One region of the Nocardioides korecus genome, then DNA from elsewhere that is predicted to be linked to it. Evidence: riboswitches for the same ligand, from Rfam matches in the RefSeq annotation. Region 1 holds a riboswitch; each other region holds the start of a gene.
What was found. Region 1 has a riboswitch for thiamine pyrophosphate ahead of ACYVDA_RS18000 (purine-cytosine permease family protein). Riboswitches for the same ligand answer to the same signal wherever they lie in the genome.
Positions count from the first base shown of each region.

Region 2: linked by a shared signal. The riboswitch ahead of ACYVDA_RS15600 (purine-cytosine permease family protein) and the one ahead of ACYVDA_RS18000 (purine-cytosine permease family protein) in region 1 are both predicted to bind thiamine pyrophosphate.
Region 3: linked by a shared signal. The riboswitch ahead of ACYVDA_RS19370 (thiamine ABC transporter substrate-binding protein) and the one ahead of ACYVDA_RS18000 (purine-cytosine permease family protein) in region 1 are both predicted to bind thiamine pyrophosphate.

Region 1 is NZ_BAAGZO010000010.1:6,812-11,137, forward strand. Features, by position in the region: partial or broken gene ACYVDA_RS17995 (IS3 family transposase) at 1-802, shown strand, start outside; TPP riboswitch at 1,124-1,212, shown strand; gene ACYVDA_RS18000 (purine-cytosine permease family protein) at 1,342-2,604, shown strand; gene tenA (thiaminase II) at 2,670-3,302, shown strand; gene thiM (hydroxyethylthiazole kinase) at 3,299-4,093, shown strand; gene thiE (thiamine phosphate synthase) at 4,090-4,326, shown strand, end outside.
Region 2 is NZ_BAAGZO010000007.1:237,703-242,028, forward strand. Features, by position in the region: gene thiM (hydroxyethylthiazole kinase) at 1-56, opposite strand, end outside; gene ACYVDA_RS15600 (purine-cytosine permease family protein) at 53-1,468, opposite strand; TPP riboswitch at 1,479-1,566, opposite strand; gene ACYVDA_RS15605 (hypothetical protein) at 1,639-2,685, opposite strand; gene ACYVDA_RS15610 (hypothetical protein) at 2,682-4,326, opposite strand, start outside.
Region 3 is NZ_BAAGZO010000012.1:55,128-59,453, forward strand. Features, by position in the region: gene ACYVDA_RS19365 (hypothetical protein) at 4-1,491, opposite strand; TPP riboswitch at 1,654-1,772, shown strand; gene ACYVDA_RS19370 (thiamine ABC transporter substrate-binding protein) at 1,773-2,879, shown strand; gene ACYVDA_RS19375 (ABC transporter permease) at 2,920-4,326, shown strand, end outside.

The DNA.
Region 1 (4,326 bases):
CCTTACTACCGCTGGCTGGCGCTTCCGGTCACCGACGCCGAGCTCGCTGAGGCCTACCGTGCCAACGCGCTGTTCGACGCCCACCGCGACGACCCCGAGTTCGGCTACCGATTCCTGCTCGATGAGGCACGTGATGCTGGGCAACCGATGGCCGATCGGACCGCGTGGCGGATCTGTTCGGAGAACGAGTGGTGGTCGGTGTTCGGGAAGAAGAAGCGCGGCAAGGGCAAGAAGGCCGGCCCGCCGGTCCACGACGACCTGGTCCAGCGCAGCTTCGTCGCCGACGCCTGCAACAAGCTCTGGTTGACCGACATCACCGAGCACTGGACCGCGGAAGGAAGCTGTACCTCTGCGCGATCAAGGACGTGCACTCGAACAGGATCGTGGGCTACTCCATCGACTCACGGATGAAGTCCCGGCTGGCGGTCGCGGCCATACACAACGCCGTCGCCATGCGCAGTCGAGCCGGCGAGGACGTGGCCGGATGCGTGGTCCATTCAGACCGCGGATCGCAGTTCCGCTCACGCAAGGCCCAACGAGCGTTGAACCGGCATCAGCTCGTCGGATCAATGGGCAGAGTCGGTGCCGCGGGCGACAACGCGGCAATGGAATCGTTCTTCAGCCTGCTGCAGAAGAACGTCCTTGACCGGCAAGTCTGGGCCACCCGGGAAGAGCTCCGTATGGCCATCGTGACCTGGATCGAAAGACCTACCACCGACGTCGTCGGCAGGACTCACTCGGACGATTGACCCCCGTCGAGTTCGAGACAATCATGACCAAGCTGGCCGTCCAGGCCGCCTAAAAACCTGTCACCTGTCCGTGCAGCAGACCCGGTCGCGGTGGATGCGGGCGAGGACGGCCTTGTCGGTGCGGCCGAGCTGGCGGGCTCATCGCCTCGGGCGCCACGACCGACCTCAAGAACGGGGCCGAAGTCACCGCCACGGTGAGCAGGAGTAGGGACTCCGCTACCGCGAACACGAGGGTGACGCGGGTGGGCGCACCTCGCAGCTTGGCCAGTGCGACCTCGGGCCCTCGCGCCTCGGCGCTGCTGGATGGGTCGCCGCCGAGGTCGGGGCGAGAGTGCTCGCCGTATCGGGCCGCGCTATCGTCGGAGGCGCCAAGACGCGGGAGCTCGACGGGATCGGGCTGAGAGGGCGACGTAGCAGGTCGCCGACCGCTTGAACCTGAGCCGGGTAATGCCGGCGGAGGAAGCAGAGGCCGATGAGCGATGTACGCACCCGTCCAGACCACCCACCTTTTGAGGGACCTGGTCCTCGCCCGTCGCTTCCTTCCGGGGCGGTCGAGGTTCCGCACACCCTGACCCAGGACGCTCCCCGGACGTTGGGTACCTGGGACCAGCTGGGCCTGTGGGGCAACCTCGGGGTCAGCTTGCTGGGGTTCACCGGGGCGGTGGCGGTACTGCAGCCGGGCGGTCCGGGCACTGCGAGGCTTTCCTTTGTCGCTGCTCTGGTCGCCGTGGTGGTCGGCACCGCCCTGGGGGCCGCCGCGATCGCGTCTACCGCGGTGCTTGGCGCCCGCACCGGTGCCCCCTCCATGGTGCTGCTGCGAGGCGTCTTCGGCGCCCGGGCGTCGTTCGTGCCGACGGTGCTCAACGTGGTGCAGATGGTGGGCTGGGGCACCTTCGAGATCGTCACCATCGCCACCGCCCTGGGCCAGGTGGTGCCGGGTGTGCCGCGGTGGGGGTGTGTGCTGCTGATCGGGGTGTCGACCACGGTCTTGGCGACTCGTCCGCTTGGTTCGGTGCGGCTGCTTCGACGCTACGTGACGGTGGGTGTGGTCGTGGCGTTGTCGTACTTGATGGGTCAGCTGCTCGCGCACCCGGTGCATGCTGGCGGTGGCGGGTGGGGCGGGCTGAGCCTCGGTATCGATACCACCTTGGCTGTGGCCGTGTCGTGGGTGCCGATGGCTGCGGATTACTCGCGTCACTCGCGCACGCCGCGTGCGGCGGCGACCGGGGCGTTCGTGGGTTACACGGTGATGCAGGTGGCCTGTTATGGCCTGGGGCTGGTGGCGGTGGTCAGTGTCCTGACGCGCGGTGGTGATGTCTTCGCGACCTTCCTGGCCGTGCCGCTGGGTGTGCTGGCGTTCGTGGTGGTGACGGTCCGTGAGCTCGACCAGTCCTTCGCGAACGTCTACTCCACGACGGTCTCCACCCAGAACCTCCGCCCGCGCTGGGACCGGCGTGCGATCTCGGTCGTTGTCGGGGCGCTGACCACGGTGCTCGCCCTGGTCGTGAACATCTACGACTACGCGAGCTTCTTGTCGTTGATTGGGTCGGTGTTCGTGCCGTTGTTCGCGGTGCTTGTGGCTGACCGGGTGTGCCTGCGCGGTCGACCGTGGGACCTTTCAGAGAGCGCCCCCACGCGGTGGGTGATGTTGTTGCCTTGGCTGGCAGGATTCGTGGTCTACCAGGTCCTCAACCCCGGCCAGGTGCAGCTGTGGGCGCACTGGTGGAACGCGTTGGCTGGCTGGGTCGGGTTCTCACCGCAGGTGTGGATGAGCGCGTCACTGAGCTCGTTTGTTGTTGCTGCTGTGGTCACGGCTCTGGTCCACGCGGGCCTGCGGTTGGCCCGGCGCCGGTGAGTCTGGTGACCGGCCCCCTTGACCCAGCTGACCGGGACGGATGGTCGGGGCAGCTGTGGACTGCGATGAAGCCCGCGTACGCCGCCGTGTTCGAGCACCCGTTCCTGACGGGCTTGGTCGACGGGTCGCTGCCGACTGGGTGCTTCACCTACTACGTGGCCCAGGACGCGCACTACCTCCGTGACTACGGTCGGGCGCTGGCCGCGCTTGCGGGCCGGGCCCCGTCGGGACTCGACGCGGCGATGTTGGCGCGCCACGCCGTCGGCACCGCCGAGGTCGAGCTGAGCCTGCACCAGGGTCTGCTGGCCGAGGTGGGCCTCGACGCTGCGGCGCTGGCCGCGATGCCCGTCGGACCGACGACCCACGCCTACACCCGGCACCTGCTCGGCGCCGTCCATGGTGGTTCGTTCGCTGAGGGCCTGGCCGCGGTGGTGCCGTGCTACTGGATCTATGCCCGGGTTGGCCAGGCCCTGGTTGGGCGCGGGTCCAGCGAGCCCCGCTATCAGCGGTGGATTGAGACCTACGCCGGCGAGGAGTTCGCCGGTGTGGTCGTTGAGGTGCTCGACCTGGTGGACCGCATCGGGACCGGCCTCACGCACGACCAGAGGGCCGCGGCCCACGTCGAGGCGGAGCGTAGTGCCCGCTATGAGTGGATGTTCTGGGATGCCGCACTGCGGCAGGAGAGGTGGCCGGTGTGACGAACGTGGAGACCGTCGTGGAGGTGCTCCAGCGGCTGCGTGAGCGTGCGCCGCTGGTGCACTGCATGACCAACGTGGTGGTGACCAACGTGACGGCCAACGGCCTGCTCGCAGTCGGGGCGTCACCGGCGATGGTGGAGAACGCCGAGGAGTCGGCCGACTTCGCGCGCATTGCCGATGGGCTGTTGGTCAACCTGGGCACGTTGTCGCGCGAACGGGCCGAGGCCATGCCGCTGGCCGCGGCCGCCGCCCGGGAGTCCGGGACCCCTTGGGTGCTCGACCCCGTCGCCGTGGGGGCGCTGGCATTCCGCACGACGCTGGCCGCCGCGTTGCTCGAGCACCGCCCGGCCGTGGTGCGCGGCAACGCCTCGGAGGTGCTTGCGCTCGCCGGGGCCGCGGGATCAGGGCGCGGCGTGGACAGCACGGTGTCGGCCGAGGCGGCCGTGGACGCGGCGCGCGGGCTGGCCCGGCGTACGGGCGGGGCGGTGGCGGTCAGCGGCGAGGTCGACTTCCTCACCGACGGCGACGTCGTCGTCGAGGTGCACAACGGGTCGCCGCTGCTGACCCGTGTCACCGGCGCCGGATGCCTGCTGGGTGCGCTGGTCGCCGCCTGCGCAGGTGTGGGCGCGGCCCCTCTGGAGGCCGCAGTCGCCGCGACCGGCATCCTCACCGTGGCCGCCGACGTGGCGGCCGAGTCGGCCAGCGCCCCGGGGTCCTTCGCGGTGGGGCTCATCGACGCCCTCTACACCCTGGAGGGACCAGTCCTGGTCGAGCGCATGGTGCTGCGGTGAGCGGCTGGTCCCGGGCGGCTACGACGGGCCTGCTCGACCTGTACCTGGTCACCGACTCGACCTCGTGCGGCGATCGCGGGGTCGCTGAGACCGTGCGCCTGGCGGTGCGTGGGGGTGTGACCCTGGTGCAGGTTCGTGAGCCCGGCCTGAACACGCGTGATCTCTGCGCCCTGACACGCGAGGTGCAGGAGGTTTTAGCCGGGACCGGTGTGCCGCTCGTGGTCAACGACCGG
Region 2 (4,326 bases), on a different contig from region 1:
GCACGCACCGCCTCCAGCACCTCCACCACGCTCCCGACCGTCACCGAGCTCGTCATGCCGACCGCCTCTCCTCACCACGGGCCGCCTCCGGCGACCTCGACCGTCGTCCCCGCGCCCACCGCGGGACGTGCACCAGGGCGGTCGCCAGGGCGGCGACCGCGAAGGAGACCAGGGAGGCGCTCATCCACGGCCTCGGGCTGAAGCCGGTGGCGGCGGCCAGGTCCTGCCAGGCGTGGGTCCACAGCGGCACCTGGCCCGGGTTGAGCAGCTGGTACGCCGCGAAGCCCAGCGCCCAGGGCAGGAGCATCACCCAGCGCGTGGGTGCCGTCTCCGACAGGTCCCAGGGCCGGTCGCGCAGGCACAGCCGGTCGGCCACCAGCACCGCGAAGAGCGGCACGAACACCGAGCCGATCAGCGACAGGAAGCTGGCGTAGTCGTAGATGTCCACCACCAGGGCCAGCAGTGTCGTGAGCGCCCCGACCGCCATCGAGATCGCACGGCGGTCCCAGCGGGGCCGCAGGTTCTGCGTCGACACGGTGGTGGAGTAGACGTTGGCGAAGGACTGGTCGAGCTCGCGGACCGTCACCACGGCGAACGCCACCACGCCCAGCGGGACGGCCAGGAAGGTCGCGAACACGTCGCCGCCCCGAGTCAGGACGCTGAGCACCGCGACCAGGCCGAGGCCGTAGCAGGCCACCTGCATGACGGTGTAGCCGATGAGGGCTCCGGTGGCCGCCGCGCGCGGGGTGCGCGAGTGCCGGGAGTAGTCCGCGGCCATCGGCACCCAGGAGATCGCCACCGCGAGCGTCGCGTCGATCCCCAGGCTGAGGCCGCCCCCGCCGCCGGACCCGGTGGCGTGCAGCGGGTGCGCCAGCAGCTGGCTGGTCAGGTAGGCCAGGGCGACGACCACGGCGACGGTGACGTAGCGGCGCAGCAGCCGCACCGAGCCCAGGGGCCGGGTGGCCAGCACGGTGGTCAGGACGCCGATCAGCAGCACCCACGTCCACCGAGGTACGCCGGGCAGCACCTGCCCCAGGGCGGTCGCGATCGTGACGATCTCGAAGGTCCCCCAGCCGATCATCTGGACCACGTTGAGCACGGTCGGCACCACCGAGGCCCGGGCGCCGAACACGCCCCGCAGCAGCACCATCGACGGCGCCCCGGTGCGCGCCCCGAGCACGGCCGTGGCGGCGATGGCCACGGCCCCCAGCGACGTACCGACCACCACGGCCAGCAGGGCGGCAGCCAGGGAGAGCCGCGCGGTGCCCGGACCGCCGGGCTGCAGCACGGCGACGGCGCCGGTGAACCCCAGCAGGCTGACCCCGAGGTTGCCCCAGAGCCCGAGCTGGTCCCAGGTGCCCAGCGTGCGGGGCGCCTGCTCGGTCAGGGTGTGCGGGACCTCCGCGGCGGCGGGTCGTGGTCCGGGACCACCCTCGCGCTCGGGGGGACGGGTGCGGACGTCGCTCATCGGGCCTCTGCTTCCTCCGCCGGCATTACCCGGCTCAGGTTCGAGCGGTCGGCGACCCGTGTGTCGCCCTCTCAGCCCGATGTCGTCGAGCTCCCGCGTGTGGCAGGCACGACCTTACCTCGGCACCACCGGGACGACCCGGGCCCGGGTGTGGTCGGGTGCGACGGGCGTCAGACGATCTCGGCGTACCAGTCGCCGCCGCCAAGGCCACCCAGCCGGCGGGGACCCGCGAGCTCCCCCACCAGCGCGCCGAGCGAGGGTCGGCACAGCACCGGTCCCTCGTGCGGGTCCAGCTCCAGCACGGCCGTGCCGTCGGGGGCCACGGGCGAGCGCACCGTGCGCGTGCGGCCGGTGTCGACCCGGGTGACCTCGGTGAGGACCACCTCCGAGCGCAGGGCCAGCCGCGAGCGCACCCGGTCCTGGGTGCGTGCCAGGGGCTCCAGCGCCCGGGCCCGCCGCCCCTGGGGCGCGGGACGAGGCACCACCGACCGGGGCACCAGGAGCACGCGGACCGGCTCGGACGCGGGGTCGTCGGGACCGGCGCCCGCCGGGTTCACCACGAACCCGCCGGGACGCCGCGGCACCAGGCTGCGCCGCTCCGGGTCCGGGGCGCGACCGGTCGAGAGGCCGGGCCGCACGGGGTTCGGCGCGCGGTCGACCTTGACCCGCGCCACGCAGACCCCGCTGAGTCCGTCGGGCAGCAGCCGGCGCCGGGCCCAGGGGGGCAGGTGCTCGGGTGCGTCGAAGCCCAGGGTGAGCAGCCCGCCGGGGCCGACCTCGTCGGGGTCGACCCGCAGCACGACGCGTTGGAGGCTGGCGCCGCCGTCGGCGCGGCGGCGGTCCAGCAGCGCCACGGCGCGCGGTCGGCCCTGCACCGAGATCCGGACGAGGCGGTGCCAGTCGTCCTCGTGGGGGTGCTCCTCCCCGGAGTCCTCGCCGATCGGCAGGTCGCGGGCCTGCCGCCAGGAACGCGTCGCGTGCTCGTCGAGGAGCAGCACGACCGTGACGCGCAGCGGGTGCGAGGTGGGCTCGACCTGCACCCCGAGCAGCGCCTCCTGGCGGCGCAGGCGGGCCAGCCGGTGCGGCGCCCGGGAGGCGCCGTCGAGCAGGACCAGGGCCGGGTCGTCGCCGCGACCCACGGTGCCGGGGACCGCGACCGGGCCGCCGGGGCGGTCGAACCGGGTGGACAGCTGCAGCGAGGCCAGCTCGAAGGTCACCGGCAGGCTCCCAGGTCGTCGGTCAGGGACGCGTCGTCCCGGGTCAGGTCGAGGCGGGTGGCCACCGGGTCGCGCCGGGTCCACAGGCGCCGTACTGCGGTGAAGAGGGGGTCCCCGTCGGACTCGGTGTGCTGCATGGTCGTGCCGAGCACGTCGAGCAGGGCGTCGCCCTGGCCCAGTTGCCAGGCCGGCACGAGCGGCGAGGTGATGTCGCTGCCGGAGCGGTAGAACCACGCCCACAGCCGGGCCCGCTCGACCTGCTCGGGGGTGATCAGCACCCGTCCCTGGAGGAGCCCCGCGAGGTGGTCGTCGAGGACGTCGGCGTACTCCCCCGGCGAGGAGACCACCGTGGTGAAGCCGCAGTGGCTCCACTCCGACCAGCCGGTCTGCACCGCCGGGATGCCGAAGGTGGGGTACTCGTTGCTGACGCTCCCGCGCACGGTCAGCACCAGGTCGGCCAGGCTGGTCAGGGCGTTCTTGCTCAGGTCCATGCTGGGCAGGAAGACCAGGTGGTCCCGGTCGCGGTGCCGCTCGGCGACCGTGGCGAAGAAGTCGGTGGCGTCGTACAGCGCCTGGCTGGGGTGGTCCAGGAACAGCCACCCGACGTCGTCGCGCTTGGCCGCCAGCTCGGCGGTGTCCTCGAACCATGCCCCGAGGTCGGGGTAGGCCTCGACGTTGGTCCCCAGGGCGTCGCTGACGGCGTGGGCGAAGACCGCGACCACGGGCTTGTCCGGGTCCAGGCCCGTACGCCGGGCCGCGACGCGCCGCACCGCCGCCCGGTCCTGGGCACCCCGCAGGTCGACCCCGGAGAAGTTGCGACCCGGCCGCCACCACGACGGCCGTCCCAGCATCGCCTTGGAGCGGTGGGTGGTCAGCTCGGCGCTGCGCCGGAGCACGTCGCGGTGGGACCAGACGTGGTCCTCGAAGAACCGGCCGACCTCCTCGGTCAGCCCGGCGCGGACCGGGCCGTGGGGCGCCACCTGCTCGGGGAAGAGCCCGTAGACCTTCAGGCCCCCGGTCGACTGCGGGAACAGCACCGGCACGTCGTGGCGCAGCGCCGCCTCCACGGCCAGGCCGAAGTTGTCGTAGTCGACGTGGCTGGAGACCAGCGCGACCACGTCGAGGCGATCCATGATCGCGTCGTACACCCGGGCGAACTGCTCGCTGCGGGCCTGCACCCGGTCGCGCTTGGCGCGGACCCGGGGCGAGTCGTCCAGGCGCGGGACCTGGGCCATCCGGCAGGTCGTGGCGTCCACGACGCCGGCCAGCCGGTCCGGGTCGATCCCCGACGGCGGCAGCGGACCCCCCAGGTCCAGGCCGGCAAAGGGCTCGACGAACGACGCGCCCGCGACCCGCCGGTCGACGACCGCGTGCACGTCGACGACGTCGCGCGCGCCGTAGGCCCGGCACAGGCGCTCGATCTCGGGGAGGTCGAAGTAGCTCCAGACGACCTCGTTCCAGTCGTCGTCGGCGCCGCTGACCACCACCACGTCCGCCGGCTCCAGCCGGGCCAGCGCGTTGGCCACGCTGAGGGTGCGCAGGGTGACGCGGAGGTCCTGGCTCATCGCCTCGACCACGATCACGCGACGCGGGTCGCGCGCGGTGTTGTGCTCCCAGAAGCGGGCGGCGGTCTCGCAGAAG
Region 3 (4,326 bases), on a different contig from region 1:
GGGCTACTGGCCCCAGGTGACCGTGACCGGGTCCTTGGTCAGGTCGACGACGACCTTCCCGCTGCTGTACGTCGAGGAGCTGCACCGCCCGCTCGAGGCGTTGCAGTTGGCCTTCACCTCGAACTGCAGGCTCGGGTAGACGCTGGCCAGGGCCGGGTTGTCGTAGTCCAGACGCGGCTTGAGGTTGGCGAACGCGTCCTGGTTCTTCAGCCGCCACACGATCGAGCTCTTGTCGATCGAGTAGTTCTTGCTGTTGCCGGCCCGGTTGGGGCAGTTGGCGGGCGAGATCTCCTTCTTGCGCAGGCAGGCGTTGGCCGAGGCCTTCACCGCCTGGGTGAAGGTCTGGCTGCCGGTCTGGGTCAGCGTCGGCTCGAGGTCGAGGGTGGAGACGTAGTCGCTGCCGCCCTTGATGACGATCTTGCCGGTGTCGCCGTAGCTGACGTTGTCGTTGCCGGTCGTGAACTGGTAGGCGCCGGGGAAGAGGTAGACCTTGTCGCTGGTCACCTCCTTGCCGTTGATCATCATCGGCAGGGTGTTGGCGCGAAGCCGGCTCAGGTCGATGCCGTCGCCCATGTCCTTGAGCGCGTAGCCGTCGGCGGTCTTCTGCACGTAGTAGGTCTGCGTGATGCTCTCGTCGCCGACGCTGTAGCTGGCGTTGACGATGGTGGTGTAGTCGCTGGAGACCTTCGGCACGTTGATCTTGGTGATCGGGCCCAGCTTCTTCGACGCGGCGAGCACCTCGTCGGTCAGCAGGTCGTCGCTGGCCGGCTTGGTCGCCACCACCGAGAGCGCCTTCTTGGCGTCACCGGCGGCGACGGCCTGGAGGTAGGAGCGGACCGCGTCGTCCTGCGACCCGGTCTTGACCTCGCCGCTCGAGCCACCGGAGCCCGAGGCGGTCGTGTCCGAGTCGCCCCCGGAGGAGGCCACGGCCACGACCACGATGATGACCAGCACCAGGAACGCCGCGACCGCGGCCAGGATGATCCACAGCAGCTTCTTGCTGCCGCCGCCGCCGGGCCCGCCGGGCGGGGCGCCGTACGGGTTGGTCGAGGTGGGGTTGAACTGCGGTCCCGGGGGCGGGTACGCCGCACCGGGCTGACCGCCGGGGGCCGGGTAGCCCCCCGGGCCGCCGGGTCCGCCCGGGCCCGGGTAGCCCTGGCCGGGCTGCTGGCCCTGCCCTGGGTACCCCTGGCCCCCCTGACCGGGCTGGCCGGGCTGACCGGGCTGACCGGGCTGTCCGGGGTAGCCCGGACCGGGCTGGCCGCCAGGCCCGCCCTGCCCCGGGTAGCCGCCCTGTCCGGGGTACCCCTGTCCCGGCTGCCCGCCGGGTGCTCCCTGGCCGCCCTGACCCGGGTAGCCCTGGCCGGGCTGCTGGCCCTGCCCCGGGTACCCCGGACCCCCCTGACCTGCTTGGCCTGCCTGCTGGCCCCCCTGACCCGGCGGGTTCCCCTGGCCCCCGGGCGCGCCGGGGTAGTTGTCGTGATCGCTCATGAGCCCTGCTCCTCGAGATGGATGTCGAAGCGGGCGATGTCCCCCCCCGCCGCGGGCCATGATGCCCGAGTCGTGCCGTCGCGCCGGCGGATACGCGACGATGTGGCGGGGATCTGCCGTCCCTGCGTGCGTGGGCGCGCGCAGGCGTGGGCTAGGTTGGGCGGCGTCCGACAGGGGAGCGCCCGGGCCGCGAGGTCAGGGGCGCTGAGAGTGCGGGAACGCCGCAGACCCTTGAACCTGCTCCGGTTAGCACCGGCGAAGGAAGTCGAAGGAGATCGACCATGCCCCTGCACGCCTCCCCGCCCACCCGGCGCCGGGTCCGACCGCGGGGTGCCGTCTCCGTGCTCGCGGCCGCCGTCCTGGCCCTGACCGCGGCCGCCTGCGGCTCGACGTCCGGCTCGGGCGGCAGCTCGTCGGGCGAGGACCCGAAGACCCTCGTGGTCGCCACCCACGACAGCTGGGCGATGTCGAAGTCGGTGATGAAGGAGTTCACCGCGCAGACCGGCATCACGGTGAAGATCCAGCCGCAGGCCGACGCCGGCCAGCTCACCAGCAAGCTGGTCCTGACCAAGGACGACCCCATCGCCGACGGCGTCTACGGCGTGGACAACCTGTTCGCGCCCCGGGCGGTGAAGGCGGGGGTGTTCGCGGCGTACTCGACGACGAAGCTGCCCGCGGACGCCGAGAAGTACCGGCTGGAGGGGTCGGGGGCCGACCGGCTCACGCCCGTCGACTACAGCGACGTCTGCGTCAACGTCGACGACGCGTGGTTCGCCGCCAAGGGCCTGACCCCGCCGCGCAGCCTCGACGACCTCACCGAGGCGCGCTACAAGGGCCTGTTCGTGACGCCGGGGGCGACGACGTCCTCGCCGGGCCTGGCCTTCCTGGTCGCCACGATCGCGGCCAAGGGCGAGAGCGGCTGGAAGGACTACTGGTCCAAGCTGATGGCCAACGGCACCAAGATCGACGCCGGCTGGACCGAGGCCTACGAGAGCGACTTCACCGCCGGTGGCGGCAAGGGCTCGCGGCCCATCGTGACGTCGTACTCCTCCTCGCCGCCGTTCACGATCCCCCAGGGCGCCTCGAAGCCGACCACGAGCGCGTTGCTGGACACCTGCTACCGCCAGGTGGAGTACGCCGGGGTGCTCACCGGCTCCAAGAACCCCGCCGGGATGAGGAAGTTCATCGACTTCATGCTCGGCCGCGACTTCCAGAAGGCCCTGCCCGACAACATGTACGTCTACCCCGTCGTGCGCTCGGTGGGCCTGCCCGCCGACTGGGCGAAGTTCGCCGTCGTCTCGCCCAAGCCCTACCGGCTGCCCGCCGAGCAGGTCCGCAGCCACCTCGACGGCTGGCTGCGCGACTGGCGCGACGTCACGAGCCGGTGACCCCGGCGGGGTCGGGCGCGCGGAGCGGCGGGGTGACCGGGTGACCGGCCGGCTCGCCCGGGTCGCGCCCGTCCTGCTGGCCCTGGTCCCGCTCACCGCCCTGGGGCTGTTCTTCGTCTACCCGGTCGCCGGGATGGTCGCCCGCGGGGTCTGGCCCGAGGGTCGGCTCGACCTCGGCGGGGTCGTGGAGGTGCTGGGCCGTCCCCGCGTGCACCGGGTGCTGTGGTTCACGGTGTGGTCGGCGGCGGTGGCGACGCTGGTCGCGGTCCTGGCCGGGGTGCCGGTGGCGTTCTGCCTGCACCGGCTGCGCTTCCCGGGCCGCGACCTGCTCCGGGCCGTGGTCCTGGTCCCGTTCGTGCTGCCGACCGTGGTGGTCGGGGTCGCCTTCCGCCAGCTGATCCTGCCCGGCGGCCCGCTGGGGTCCCTGGACCTCGACGGCACCGCCACCGCGATCGTGGCGGCGCTGGTCTTCTTCAACGTCAGCGTCGTGGTGCGCACCGTGGGGGCGTTCTGGGAGGCGGCCGACCCGCGCGCCGAGCAGGCCGCGGCCGCCCTGGGGGCCACCCCGCTCCAGGTGCTGCGCACGGTGACCTGGCCGGCGCTGCGGCCCGGCATCGTCTCGGCGGCCAGCGTGGTCTTCCTGTTCTGCGCCACGGCCTTCGGGGTGGTCCTGACCATGGGCGGGTTGCGCTACGCCAACGTCGAGACCGAGATCTACCTGCTCACCACCCAGGAGCTCGACCTGACCGGGGCGGCCGCCCTCTCGCTGCTCCAGCTGGTCGTGGTCGTGGCGCTGCTCGCGCTGGCCGCGCGCACCCGGCGTACGCCGACGGCCGTGGTGCGCACCCGGCGGGCCCAGCCGCGGCCCTCGTGGCGGCACCTCCCGGTGCTCGTGGTCGGGGCCGTCGTGGTCGTCTTCCTCGCCGCGCCCGTGGTCTCCCTGGTGGTCGCCTCCCTTCGCCTGGACGGTGGACAGGGAGGAGGCGGTGCAGGCGGGGGCTGGGGGCTGGACAACTACCGCGCCCTCGAGGGCACCGGGAGCCGCTCGGCGCTGCTCGTGCCGGCGACCCACGCGCTGCTGAACTCCCTCGAGGTCGCGGCCGTCGCGGGCCTGCTGGCGGTGTCGCTGGGGGCGCTGGTCGCGTTCCTGGTCTCCCGGCCCCGCGGTGGCCGGTCGGCCGGCCTGGTCGACGGCCTGTTCATGCTGCCGCTGGGGGTCTCGGCGGTGACGGTGGGCTTCGGGTTCCTGATCACGCTGGACCACCCGCCCATCGACCTGCGCAGCTCCTCGCTGCTGGTGCCGGTGGCGCAGGCGATGGTCGCGCTGCCCCTGGTGGTGCGCACGGTCGCGCCGGTGCTGCGCTCGGTCGACGACCGCCAGCGCCAGGTGGCCGCCTCGCTGGGGGCCGGTCCGCTGCGCGTGCTGGCCACCGTCGACCTGGTCGCC